Pelagicoccus sp. SDUM812003: one gene and its partner. The protein of the gene in region 2 interacts with the protein of the main gene of each other region in a pairwise test. Links are inferred from orthologs where the notes say so. Each region holds a gene or a part of one and is shown on either strand. Other genes may lie near its edges.

Region 1 (4,602 bases), on a different replicon or contig from region 2:
AAGTACCCGCACGTCAACCACATCAAGGAAGCCGGCGGCAGCGTGGAGCGCGTCGACGAGCTCAAAAAGGCCATGGGGGACGATCTTGTGGTGCTCAGCGGCGACGACAGCCTGACCCTTCCCTTCATCTGCTCCGGCGCCGAAGGCGTGATTTCGGTGGCCTCCAACGTGATCCCCGAACAGGTGGTCGCTCTGGTCAAGGCCGCCCGCTCGGGAGATCTCACCACCGCCAGCAAGCTGCACCAGAAGCTCTACCCGCTCTTCAAGAATCTTTTCATCGAGCCCAATCCAGTCCCGGTGAAGGCATGCATGAAGCAGGTCGGCCTGCTGGAAAGCAGCCGCGTACGCCTGCCGCTCTGCGAAATGACCCCAGAAAACAAGCAGCAGGTTCTTTCCATTTTCGAATCCTTGCAGTCGGAGCTTTCCGCTCAAGCGTAGCCTAAAGCCATGTCACTCAAGATTTGCATCGTCGGCTCCAAGGGCCGCATGGGTCAAGCCATCGCCGAAGCGGCGATCGAAGCCGGACACCAGGTCTCCAGCAAGGTGGATGTAGGCGACGACCTCGCCGCTGGCATCGCAGCTGCGGACGTGGTGATCGATTTCTCCTTCCACACTGTGACCAAGTCCGTATTTCGGGCCGCCGTCGAATTCGGCAAACCGGTCATCTGCGGCACTACCGGACACTCGCAGGAGGAAAAGGCCGAGCTGCTCAAGATCGCGGAAAAAACCGCCACGGTCTGGGCGGGCAACTTCTCCATCGGCGTCAATCTGCTTTGCTACCTGGTGGAAAAAGCGGCTGCCGCCCTGCCCGCCGACTACAACGCGGAAATCGTGGAAATGCACCACCGCCTGAAGAAGGACGCGCCCAGCGGCACCGCCCTCATGCTAGCCGACGCCGTGCTGGAACCGCGCGGACTGAGCTACGACGATCTGCGACACGGTCGGGAGGGCATCACCGGCGAGCGCACCCAGCGCGAAGTGGGCATGCACTCGCTGCGCGGTGGCGACGTGGTCGGAGACCATACGGTGATCTTTTCCGAAATCGGGGAACGCGTAGAGCTCACTCACAAGGCCTCCAGTCGAGCCATTTTCGCTCGCGGCGCCGTCAAGGCCGCCGAGTGGGCCGTGGGCAAGAAGCCTGGCATCTACAGCATTCGCGAAGTCCTCGGACTGGCCTGATGATCGTCACCATCGAGGGCATCCTAGAACGAGCCACGCCGCTGACCGCTATCATCAGCGCCGGCGGACTGGGCTACCTGGTCAACATCCCGGTGACCACCGCCGCAAAGCTTCCCTCGGTGGGGAAATCGGTGAAACTGCACACCCACGCCGTCTACCGCGAGGACTCGCAGTCCTTGTACGGATTCGCCAGCGAAGCGGAGCGCGATTTCTTCGCCCTTCTCATCGACAAGGTTTCCGGCGTCGGCCCTAAAGTCGGTATCAGCATGATGAGCAAGCTGGAGCTTGGCTCGCTCATTTCCGCCATCTCCAGCGGTGACGCGGTCCTGCTCGCCAAAACTCCAGGCATCGGAAAGAAAACGGCGGAACGGGTCATCATCGAGCTGAAAGACAAGCTGCTCGTCTTCGCCAAGCCCTCCGATACGGAAACCGCCTTCGAGCTCCAGTCTGGCCCCAATTCCGTCACCCTTCCTGCTCCCAAGGCGGAAGACGACGCGGTCGCCGCTCTGGTGGCCCTTGGCTACAAGCAGACCGAAGCCAGCAAATCGATCGGAAAGGCAGTACAGGCTCTCGGCCCATCCGCCACAACCGAGCAGCTCATCAAGGCTGCCCTCAGCTGACGAAGCGCTCGCGACTCGCCAACGTTGCCAAGGCCTTGCTTGGCATCAAAAAAATCGCGAAGCGAATCGAGATTGCGAGCCTCCCCTAGGGGCGACTCCGTTCCCGCAAGGTCGCCGCAGCTCGCTCGAGATCGAAACGCACGCTGCTATCCGCAACGATGCCATCTTCGCGAGCGTCGACCGCCTGCAGACCGTAGTCGTTGGCCGCTCGCTCCTGAGAGCTCACCGCCTCGTGCTCGAAGGTAGATGCCTGCACCGGCTCGCCGAACGCGAAATTCTGCTGCCACTTGTGCTCCGGCTTGCTCTTGGAGCCCACTTCGAAACGAGCGAACTCCACTCCGAGAGGTGGAGCGAAGGAGGTCGCGGTCTTTGCCTCCTGGAAGATGGATTCCAAATCGAAGGAAACCACTTCGAAGGAATCCTCCAAACGATAGCTTTTCCCATCGATCTCTTCGACCTTCATCACCTGCAGCGGTTCGGCCTGCGCCACGTTCACGCTGGTCTTGGCAGGCGGCGTTTCCGCAATCAGCGGCTCCGCCAAGGCCGGCCTTGAGACGAAGGGAGAGAGATTCTGGGCGGCCAAAGCGAGCAGTCCCACCGCCGCCGCCATCCCCCCCAGGGCGTACACTTTCTGACGCCAAGCAGGGGCTGCCTTTTCAGGATTGGAATACGCGTCACCGAGCTGAGCGCAGGCCTGATGGATCTGGCGATATTGCAGATAGATTCGATGATACTCGGGGTTGCGGCGAACCGCAGCGATCAGTTTCTCCGATTCTTCCGACGACAGTTCATCATCAAGGTAGAGATTCAGCTTTTCGATGAAGCGCTCTTTATTCATAGAAGCTCGTGACCCATCTTTTCGCGCAGGCTTTCCCGCGCTCGGGCGATCCTGCTTTTGACCGTGCCGATGCTGATTTGCAACTCGTCGGCGATTTCCTCATAGGAAAGATTCTTAACGTTTCGCAAAACCAGGGCCTCGCGATGCTTTTCGTTCAGCTCCTGCATGGCGGCAGCCACCCGGTCCTTGAACTCGTTCGTCACCGCGATGTCCTCCGGCGACTCCACTTCGGCCGGAAACACTTCAGCCAAGGTCGTGCTCGACTCGGCTGCGATCGGCTGATCGAACGAGACCGACTTGTCGCGCTTGCGGCGCCACCAATACCAGTAGCGATTCCGGGCTAAATTGGTCGCGATCTGGTAGAGCCAGGTCGAGAAGCTGGAATCGCCACGGAACTTGTCCAAGCCCCGGTGGGCGCGGATGAAAGCGTCCTGCGTGACCTCCTCTGCGTCCTGCGTATTGCGCAGGAGCTTGTGCACCATCGCGTAAATGCGATCCCAATAGCGAGAAACCATCTCTTCGAAGGCCGAATCGTCTCCGGCCTTGAAGCGCGCGATGAGCGCTTTGTCTAAGGCGACTTCTTGAGCTTTAGATGACATAGCAGTTGTTGTCGCTTTGGGACGTCCCTTTTCGACTAGAGTTCCCATTTTTCCTCCTTTTTACACACCCAGGATAAAGCCCTGTTCTCCAGCGCATTACGCCGTCAAACCTCCGCCCCTCAGCAGTCTTTTCGAGCTTATCCATAGCAGTTGTTGCGGTTTTGATCCAATTGACCCGCCTTTCGTTCAAAATAAAGTCGGGTCGCTCTCCTAATGATCTATACGCGCCGTGACCGATCTCGGTTGCTCAGATTCCAGCGTTTTAGCTGATCGCCCCTCACTACGAAGCCCGATTCTCAGGGCGGTTTCGGCTGAATCAAGCCCGAAAAGCGCGCGGAAAAATTAGGACTTGCCAATCCCCGACCGAAGGCCTGTATTCCCCCACTTTCGAAACGCCCTCCGGGCAGATGGGTCGATAGCTCAATCGGTAGAGCAGTTGCCTTTTAAGCAATTGGTTCTGGGTTCGAGTCCCAGTCGGCCTACCAAATAAACCGCTGATTATCAGCGGTTTTTTTGTATCTTTCGGTTCTCGGCCGCGAACGAGTCGGCTCTAAACTTCTGCGTCCCCCAGCTCAGTTGCACCCCTAAAACAGCCAACTCCCTGCGGACAACGAGCAATTCGGAATCGATCGTCAGTCGTGAGCCCCGTGACAAGACTGCAGGGCACGCCACGATAGCTCTTCCTGCATCTCGTTCCTGTATCGGCGAAACGCGGCAGGCTGGTTCCTTGCAAGAAGACCTAGGGTCTCCAAGCGCCAAAAGCGCGAAGCGATGCAAGGCGATTGACATAACTTGCTGAGCTTCTAACGTTTGCCCATGCATCTCTTCTCGAATGCGTCCAAGGCCCTGCTGTCTTTGCTCTCCTTGGCCTGCCTCCTCGCCACTCCCCTGGCCAGCCACGCTACAGAAGCGACGCAGACCGGTCCACACCGCGTGCTTTTCCTCAGCTCGTACAACCACGATTTTCCCGTGGTGAGCCACCAGCTCGAGGGAGTGCTGCAACTGACTCACTTCGACTATCGGGGCCGAGGCGTCTCGCTCGAGGTGCACATGATGGACACCAAGCGCTACGCGCCTGCCGGACAATTCCCTATCGCTCGGGAGCAGCTGAAAGGTCTCGTCGCGAATCACGGAGCCTACGACCTGATTATCTCCGCGGACGACAACGCCCTGCATTTCCTCAGGAAGGAAAAGGACGCCTTGTTTGGCGAAAGCACGCCCGTTGTTTTCTTCGGCGTAAACGACAAAGCCTTCGCTCGCGAAAGCGTCTTGGAGCCGGAGTACACCGGCATCATCGAAAAGGAGCCAATCCGAGAAACCGTCGAGTCCGCGTTTTCGCTGCTGCCACAGCTGCGCACGCTCTGGG
Region 2 (5,975 bases):
GCCCTCGGCAACATCCACTCCATCGAAACCTGCGGCACCGTGGACGGCCCCGGGCTGCGCTACATCCTATTCCTTTCCGGATGTCCCCTGCGCTGCCAGTACTGCCACAACCCGGACGCCCAAGGCCGACCGCGCGGCGAGCTCAAGAGCGCCAGCGACGTGCTGGCCGATGTGGTTCGCTACAAGAACTTTCTGCGAAAGGGCGGCCTCACCATCAGCGGCGGCGAGCCCTTGATGCAGCCCGACTTCCTGCATGCCGTCTTCAAGGGAGCGAAGGAGGCTGGCATCCACACCGCCCTCGACACGTCAGGATTTCTTGGATACAAGGCCTCCGACGAGCTACTGGAAAACGTCGACCTGGTCCTGCTCGACATAAAGAGCTGGAATCCCAGCACCTATCGCGAAGTGACCGGCGTCGATCTCAGCCCGACCCTGGAATTCGCCGATCGGCTCTCCGACATGGGCAAGCCGGTGTGGATTCGTTTCGTGCTCGTGCCCGGCCTCACCGACGCTGAAAGCAACATCGATGGACTCGCCCAATACGTTTCCACCCTGGAGAACGTCGAGCGCGTGGAAATTCTCCCCTTCCACAAAATGGGCGAGGACAAATACAAGCGCCTCGGCCTTCCCTATCAGCTTGAAAACACGCCCACTCCCTCCGCTGAGGAGGTCGAACGCGCCCGCTGCATCTTCGCCCGCTACGGAGTCAAAGCCATTTAAAAACCCTCCCGGAGCCGATCGCTCCTACCCAAACAGCCATGAAGAAAGAAAAAAACCGCTGGCTCATCGCCGCCTCCGCTGTAGGCGTGCATGTCTCAATCGGCTCCGTCTACGCGTATAGCGCCTGGAAGATGCCCCTGGAAAACACCTTTGGTTGGACATCCACCAACACCTCGGTCGCCTTCAGCATCGCCATCTTCTTCCTTGGTCTATCGGCCGCGTTCCTCGGGCGATTCATCGAGCGCAAAGGTCCGTCCAAGGGCGGACTGCTTTCGGCGGTCTTCTTCAGCTTGGGTCTGCTGGGATCCTCGCTCGCATGCTATCTGGAAAGCCTTTGGCTGTTCTACCTCTGCTTCGGCGTGATAAGCGGCATCGGTCTCGGACTGGGCTACATCTCCCCGGTCTCCACTTTGGTGAAATGGTTTCCCGATCGTCGTGGCCTAGCCACTGGACTGGCTATCATGGGCTTCGGTTTCGGAGGTTTGATCTGCGCTCAGCTGATCGACATCTTCGTCCCCACCCAGGACGAAATCGTTCTTAGCGACGAAATCAGAACCTACGACTACCTGCAGACCTTGGAAAGCGATGCCGCCGCAGCCGCAGCAATGGTCGCTGGCGCTCCGAGCGTCGCCGATTTCAAGGAAAAGAGCCACCAAGCGGCCGAGCTTTTCCGAGCGGAAAAAACCGACTCTGCCGAGTACAAGGCTCTCAAGGCGGAGACAGAGGGCTATCGCTCCACCCTGATCTACAACAAGAGTTCCATAACCAAGGCCTTCCTCTTCCTCGGCATCATCTACCTCTGCGTGATGGTTCCCAGCGCCCTCTACATCGCCCCTCCTCCAGATGGCTACGCGGAGAAGTTCGCCGCCGGCGATCCCGCCAAGGCCAAGAAGATCAAGTCAAACGGCGAGATGACCGCCATGGAGGCGATTCGCACCCCTGGCTTCTACGGACTTTGGATCATGCTCTTCATCAACGTGGCCTGCGGTATCGCAGTGATCGCCACCGCGAAGAAGATGGGCTACGAGATGGTGCGTCTGCCCGTGGAAATGGCCAGCTTGCTGGTCATGGGCATCTCCCTCTTCAACGGCCTCGGTCGCATCATATGGGCTTCCTTCTCCGACGTCATCGGCCGCTCGAACACCTACGTGGCCTTCTTCGTCATCCAAATCATCGCCTTCCCCTTGCTCGCGAATCTGACCGGTTCCCCTATCGCGTTCATGGCCGTCACCTTTCTGGTCCTGACCTGCTACGGCGGCGGATTCGCCAGCATCCCGGCCTACATCTCCGACCTTTTCGGACTCAAGGAAATGCCCACCATCCACGGCTTCATCCTGACCGCCTGGTCGCTGGCCGGAGTGGTTGGCCCCACCTTGAACTCGTACGTCTACGAAAAGACCCATAGCTACCAGCAAAGCCTCTACGTCTTCGGCGGGGCCTTCGTAGTAGCCCTGGTCGTCTCGCTGCTGATGAAGCTGGAAATCAAACGTCTGGATCGCCACTACAGCAATCAGGACGTCGAACTCGCCCGCCCTCATTTGCACGGCGAATAACCGCCCTCCCGGGCCCTCCTCACAAAGTTCCCCCCTAACGCCGGCGTCACCGCCAGCCCTCAAAAGGGTCACTTTTCGAAGTGACCCTTTTTGCTGCCGGCTTTGAGCGAGAAACGCATGGAAAAAACACGCTCCTTTCGCCAGATCGTCTCGAACCGCTTTCGGACGGTATTCGCCGCACCGGTACAGCTCAATGAGCTCCAGTGAACGCGTGGGTGAAGGCCACCGCCGCCGCGTCGGATTCATCGAGCGCCAGCGTCGCCCCATGGCCCAGCAAGCTTCGAATGGTTTTTGCGACCTGCTCCTTGCTCGCTCGCCCGTGCCCTACCACCGCCTGCTTCACTCTCAGCGGAGGGTATTCGAATACCTCCTTGCCGCGCATGGCGGCGGCCGCGATAGCGGCGCCTCGCGCCGCCCCTAGGATCTGGGCCGTTTGAAAGTTCTGCACGAAAATCGTCTGTTCGAGGGCGACTATATCGATCTCTCTCGTATCCAATATCTGGAGCACCTCTTGACATATCTGACCGAGACAGCTCGCCATGGACAGGCTTGGCTTGAGCTTCAGGGTCTTGCTATGCAGCAATACGGCCCGCCCGCTATTGCCAAACTCGACCACCGCGAGCCCCGTGCCGCGCAAGCTCGGATCGATGCCGAGAATGGCGCCCTCGAATCGACGTTTCGCCAACGGGACCGAAATCGGAGCGCCGCTTGTGGATCGGCCTTCGACCTTGTCTTTCCAAAGCTGTCTGACGCCTTTGCGTGCCATCGACTAGAACGAGAGGTAGAGCATGTAAGCCACGGCCACTACCGTTAACCAAAACGCGATGCGCTCAAACCAATTCTGGCTAATCTTTCGAGCGAAGAAATAGCCGAGCAGGCTTCCCGCCGCCACGAATGGGGCCAGCTTGAGGTTGGCTTCCAAACTGCCCCAGTTGACCAGCCCCTGCTGGTGGAGAAACGGCACCTTGAAGAGATTGAGAAAGGTGAAGAAATAGACGCTGGTGCCCATGAACGCCATCTTTGGCAGACGCATGGCGAGAAGGAAAAGGATCATGATGGGACCGGCTGCATTTGCCAGCGTAGAGACGAACGCGGCGATGACTCCAATCGACGCCGCAGCCCCATAGCTATGCGGCAAGGCCTCGCTGATCAGCTTCGGCCATCGCTGTCTGGCGGCATGAAGGGCCAGCATGGCCGCCAATACCAGGCTGATGACCAATCGAGCTTGCGAACCATCCATTTTCCCAAGAGTGAACCACCCTGCGATCACCCCGATCACTGCCCAGGGCACCAGCCTCAGCACATGCTTCCATTCGGCATGGCGACGATAGATTAGCAACGAGCAGAAGTCTCCCATGATCAACAGCGGCAGACCAAATCCCACTGCGTCTTTCGCATCCAACAGTATTTGAAAAATGGCTACATTGAGGATTCCCAGGCCCGGCACCCCGCTTTTGCTCAAACCGATGATCAAAGCGGCCAAGGCGAACATGCTCCAGCGCCACAACTCGAAATCCATGCCACACTGGAGGCCATTGGCAGACCCTTTGCAATCGCAAAGCCGTTTCGCAAACGAACGCGAAACCCGTGATTTCCGGAAATACTCCTTGTGCCTCGAGCGGGAGTTCGCGAATGATACTGGCCTCGCTTCGTTCCCATCCTCAATCAATCTGTCACCATGGAAAAACTACGCTGGGGCATCCTCGCAACTGGGTACATATCGGGCCGTTTCGCCCACGGGCTCAACCATTCCCATTCCGGGAAGCTGCTAGCGGTCTCCAGTCGCAGTCAAGCCTCAGCCGCGACCTTCGCTCGCGAATTCGATGCCGGACGGGCCTACGGCAGCCATCAGGAGCTGCTGGCCGATGAGGAGGTCGAGGCCGTCTACATCGGCTCGCCCCATCCCTTTCATGCCGAGATGGCCATCATGGCAGCGAAAGCGGGCAAGCATGTGCTTTGCGAAAAGCCGCTCAGCATGAATCTGCGCCAGGCGAAGAGCGTCGCGGAAGCCGCGCGAAAAGCCGAGGTGCAGTTGATGGAGGCGTTCATGTACCGCTGCCATCCCCAGACTGAAGCGCTTGTCCGTCTCATTTCCGAGGGGCGAATCGGAGAGGTTCAGTTCGTGCAAGCGAGCTTCGGTTTCAAAGCGAACTACGATCCTCAAGGGCGCCTCTTCGACAAGAGGCTGGGAGGAGGCGCCATACTGGATGTAGGCTGCTACCCGCTATCCTTCGCGCATCTCATCGCCCAGATCGCATCTGGAGAAACGAAACTCCGCGGCTCGCTGAGCGGACTGAAAGGCCAGCTCGATCCTCATACTGGAGTGGACACCTTCGCCCTCGCGACCATGCGATTCGAAAACGGACTCGCGGCCCAAATCGCTACCGGAACGCTGGGGGAACTGGAAAACACTGCGCGCGTCTTCGGATCCGAAGGCTGGGTCGAGATTCCCGTGCCATGGATCATCGCCCGCTTGGGCGGCGAATGGGAGCTCCGTCTGCACCGCAACGGCCAAGAGGAGATCGAGCGAATCAGTGGATACGATTCCCGGCCAATCTACGCCATAGAAGCGGACCATTTTGCGAGCCTGGTTCGCGCCGAAAAGCCAAGCGCTCCGGGAATGACTGTCGAAGATTCGCTTAGGCTGGCCCGCGACCTGGAGGAATGGCGCAGCGCCATCGGCGTCTCCTATCCCGCAGACGCGGAAGACTAGAAAAGACCGCCCCCCCCAGAAGTCGGTTATCTGTCGGAGCGAAACTTCTCTAAAGAGGAAGCCTTCTTTTTTTCCTTGGGCTTTTCGACCACCGGAGCGCCATCGCGGCCACCCTTCATCCAACTTCCCGCGTAGTACACCACATCGTGGTCCTCGTAGACCTCGAATTCGGTGAGACGGTAGCCGTCATTGCTGTAGAGCGCGTTCTTGTTGTAGAACTCGTCCGCCAGCAGATCGAAGGCGAATTGCGTGGACTGGGTTTCCGCCATGCGAACCCATTCTCCAGCGAACACGAAGTCGCCTTCGTATTGGTAGCCCTCCACGTCGATCAAGCGAAATCCGGCCTCTCTCATGGAAGCGGCCACCTCGCCAAAGGTGTTCTTCGGTATAGCCCGATAGAAGCGAACCTCCAGCTGCTCGTCGTTCTTCATCCAAACCGCGGAATGGCGATACTTGCCGTTGGATTCGTAGGCTTCGAAATCGACTAGTCGATAGCCTCGGTCCGCCATTTCGCCGTATCGATTGGAAAACTCCAGACTCTCCATGCCGAAGTAGAACTCCGTATCGAGCCCCTCCTCCGTCTTGAGCCATACGCCCGAGAAATGAAGCGTAGCGCCGGTGCGGTCCGCCTCGAATTCCACCAGCGAGAAGCCTTCATCCTGATGCTTCTTGTGAGCGTCCAGAAATTCGGTGATCGGCTTGGACATCACGATGCGCCACTCGTCCTTGGGGCCAATCTTGGTCCATATGGTGGAAACCGTGTTCGAGCGCCCCAGGCGGTAGCTTTCGATGTCCGCGATGCGAAAACCGTCTTTGGTCAGCTGGGTGAACGCCTTGGTGAACGATTCGCGATCGAGGCCGGACTTGAAGCTCCAGTCCAGATCGGCTTCCGAGTAGTCGGATGCGAAGGCTGCAGGAATAGCGAGGACCCCGCAAGCGAGGCTGAGCGCCCGGAAAACGTGTTTAAGGAAAGGGTATGCGCAAAGGTG

Evidence for each region.
Region 1: the proteins of QEH54_RS20135 (region 2) and ruvA interact in binary tests that used the Escherichia coli proteins (3 or more experiments, as listed by UniProt). The link is inferred for Pelagicoccus sp. SDUM812003 from one-to-one orthologs.

The regions. Positions count from the first base shown.
Region 1 is NZ_JARXHY010000016.1:114,162-118,763, forward strand. The notes cover bases 1-2,988. They hold ruvA (Holliday junction branch migration protein RuvA), read left to right. Parts: upstream 1-1,178; coding sequence 1,179-1,799; downstream 1,800-2,988. Other genes in these bases: dapA (4-hydroxy-tetrahydrodipicolinate synthase), read left to right, coding at 1-438; dapB (4-hydroxy-tetrahydrodipicolinate reductase), read left to right, coding at 448-1,179; QEH54_RS18840 (hypothetical protein), read right to left, coding at 1,885-2,637; QEH54_RS18845 (sigma-70 family RNA polymerase sigma factor), read right to left, coding at 2,634-2,988. In the rest of the region: more of QEH54_RS18845, read right to left, coding at 2,989-3,236; QEH54_RS18855 (response regulator), read left to right, coding at 4,053-4,602. UniProt on the Escherichia coli protein: The RuvA-RuvB-RuvC complex processes Holliday junction (HJ) DNA during genetic recombination and DNA repair.
Region 2 is NZ_JARXHY010000019.1:37,877-43,851, forward strand. What follows is about bases 1,252-3,997. They hold QEH54_RS20135 (crossover junction endodeoxyribonuclease RuvC), read right to left. Parts: upstream 3,040-3,997; coding sequence 2,464-3,039; downstream 1,252-2,463. Other genes in these bases: QEH54_RS20130 (OFA family MFS transporter), read left to right, coding at 1,252-2,273; QEH54_RS20140 (sulfite exporter TauE/SafE family protein), read right to left, coding at 3,043-3,792; QEH54_RS20145 (Gfo/Idh/MocA family oxidoreductase), read left to right, coding at 3,952-3,997. Also shown: pflA (pyruvate formate-lyase-activating protein), read left to right, coding at 1-720; more of QEH54_RS20130, read left to right, coding at 759-1,251; more of QEH54_RS20145, read left to right, coding at 3,998-4,986; QEH54_RS20150 (hypothetical protein), read right to left, coding at 5,013-5,975.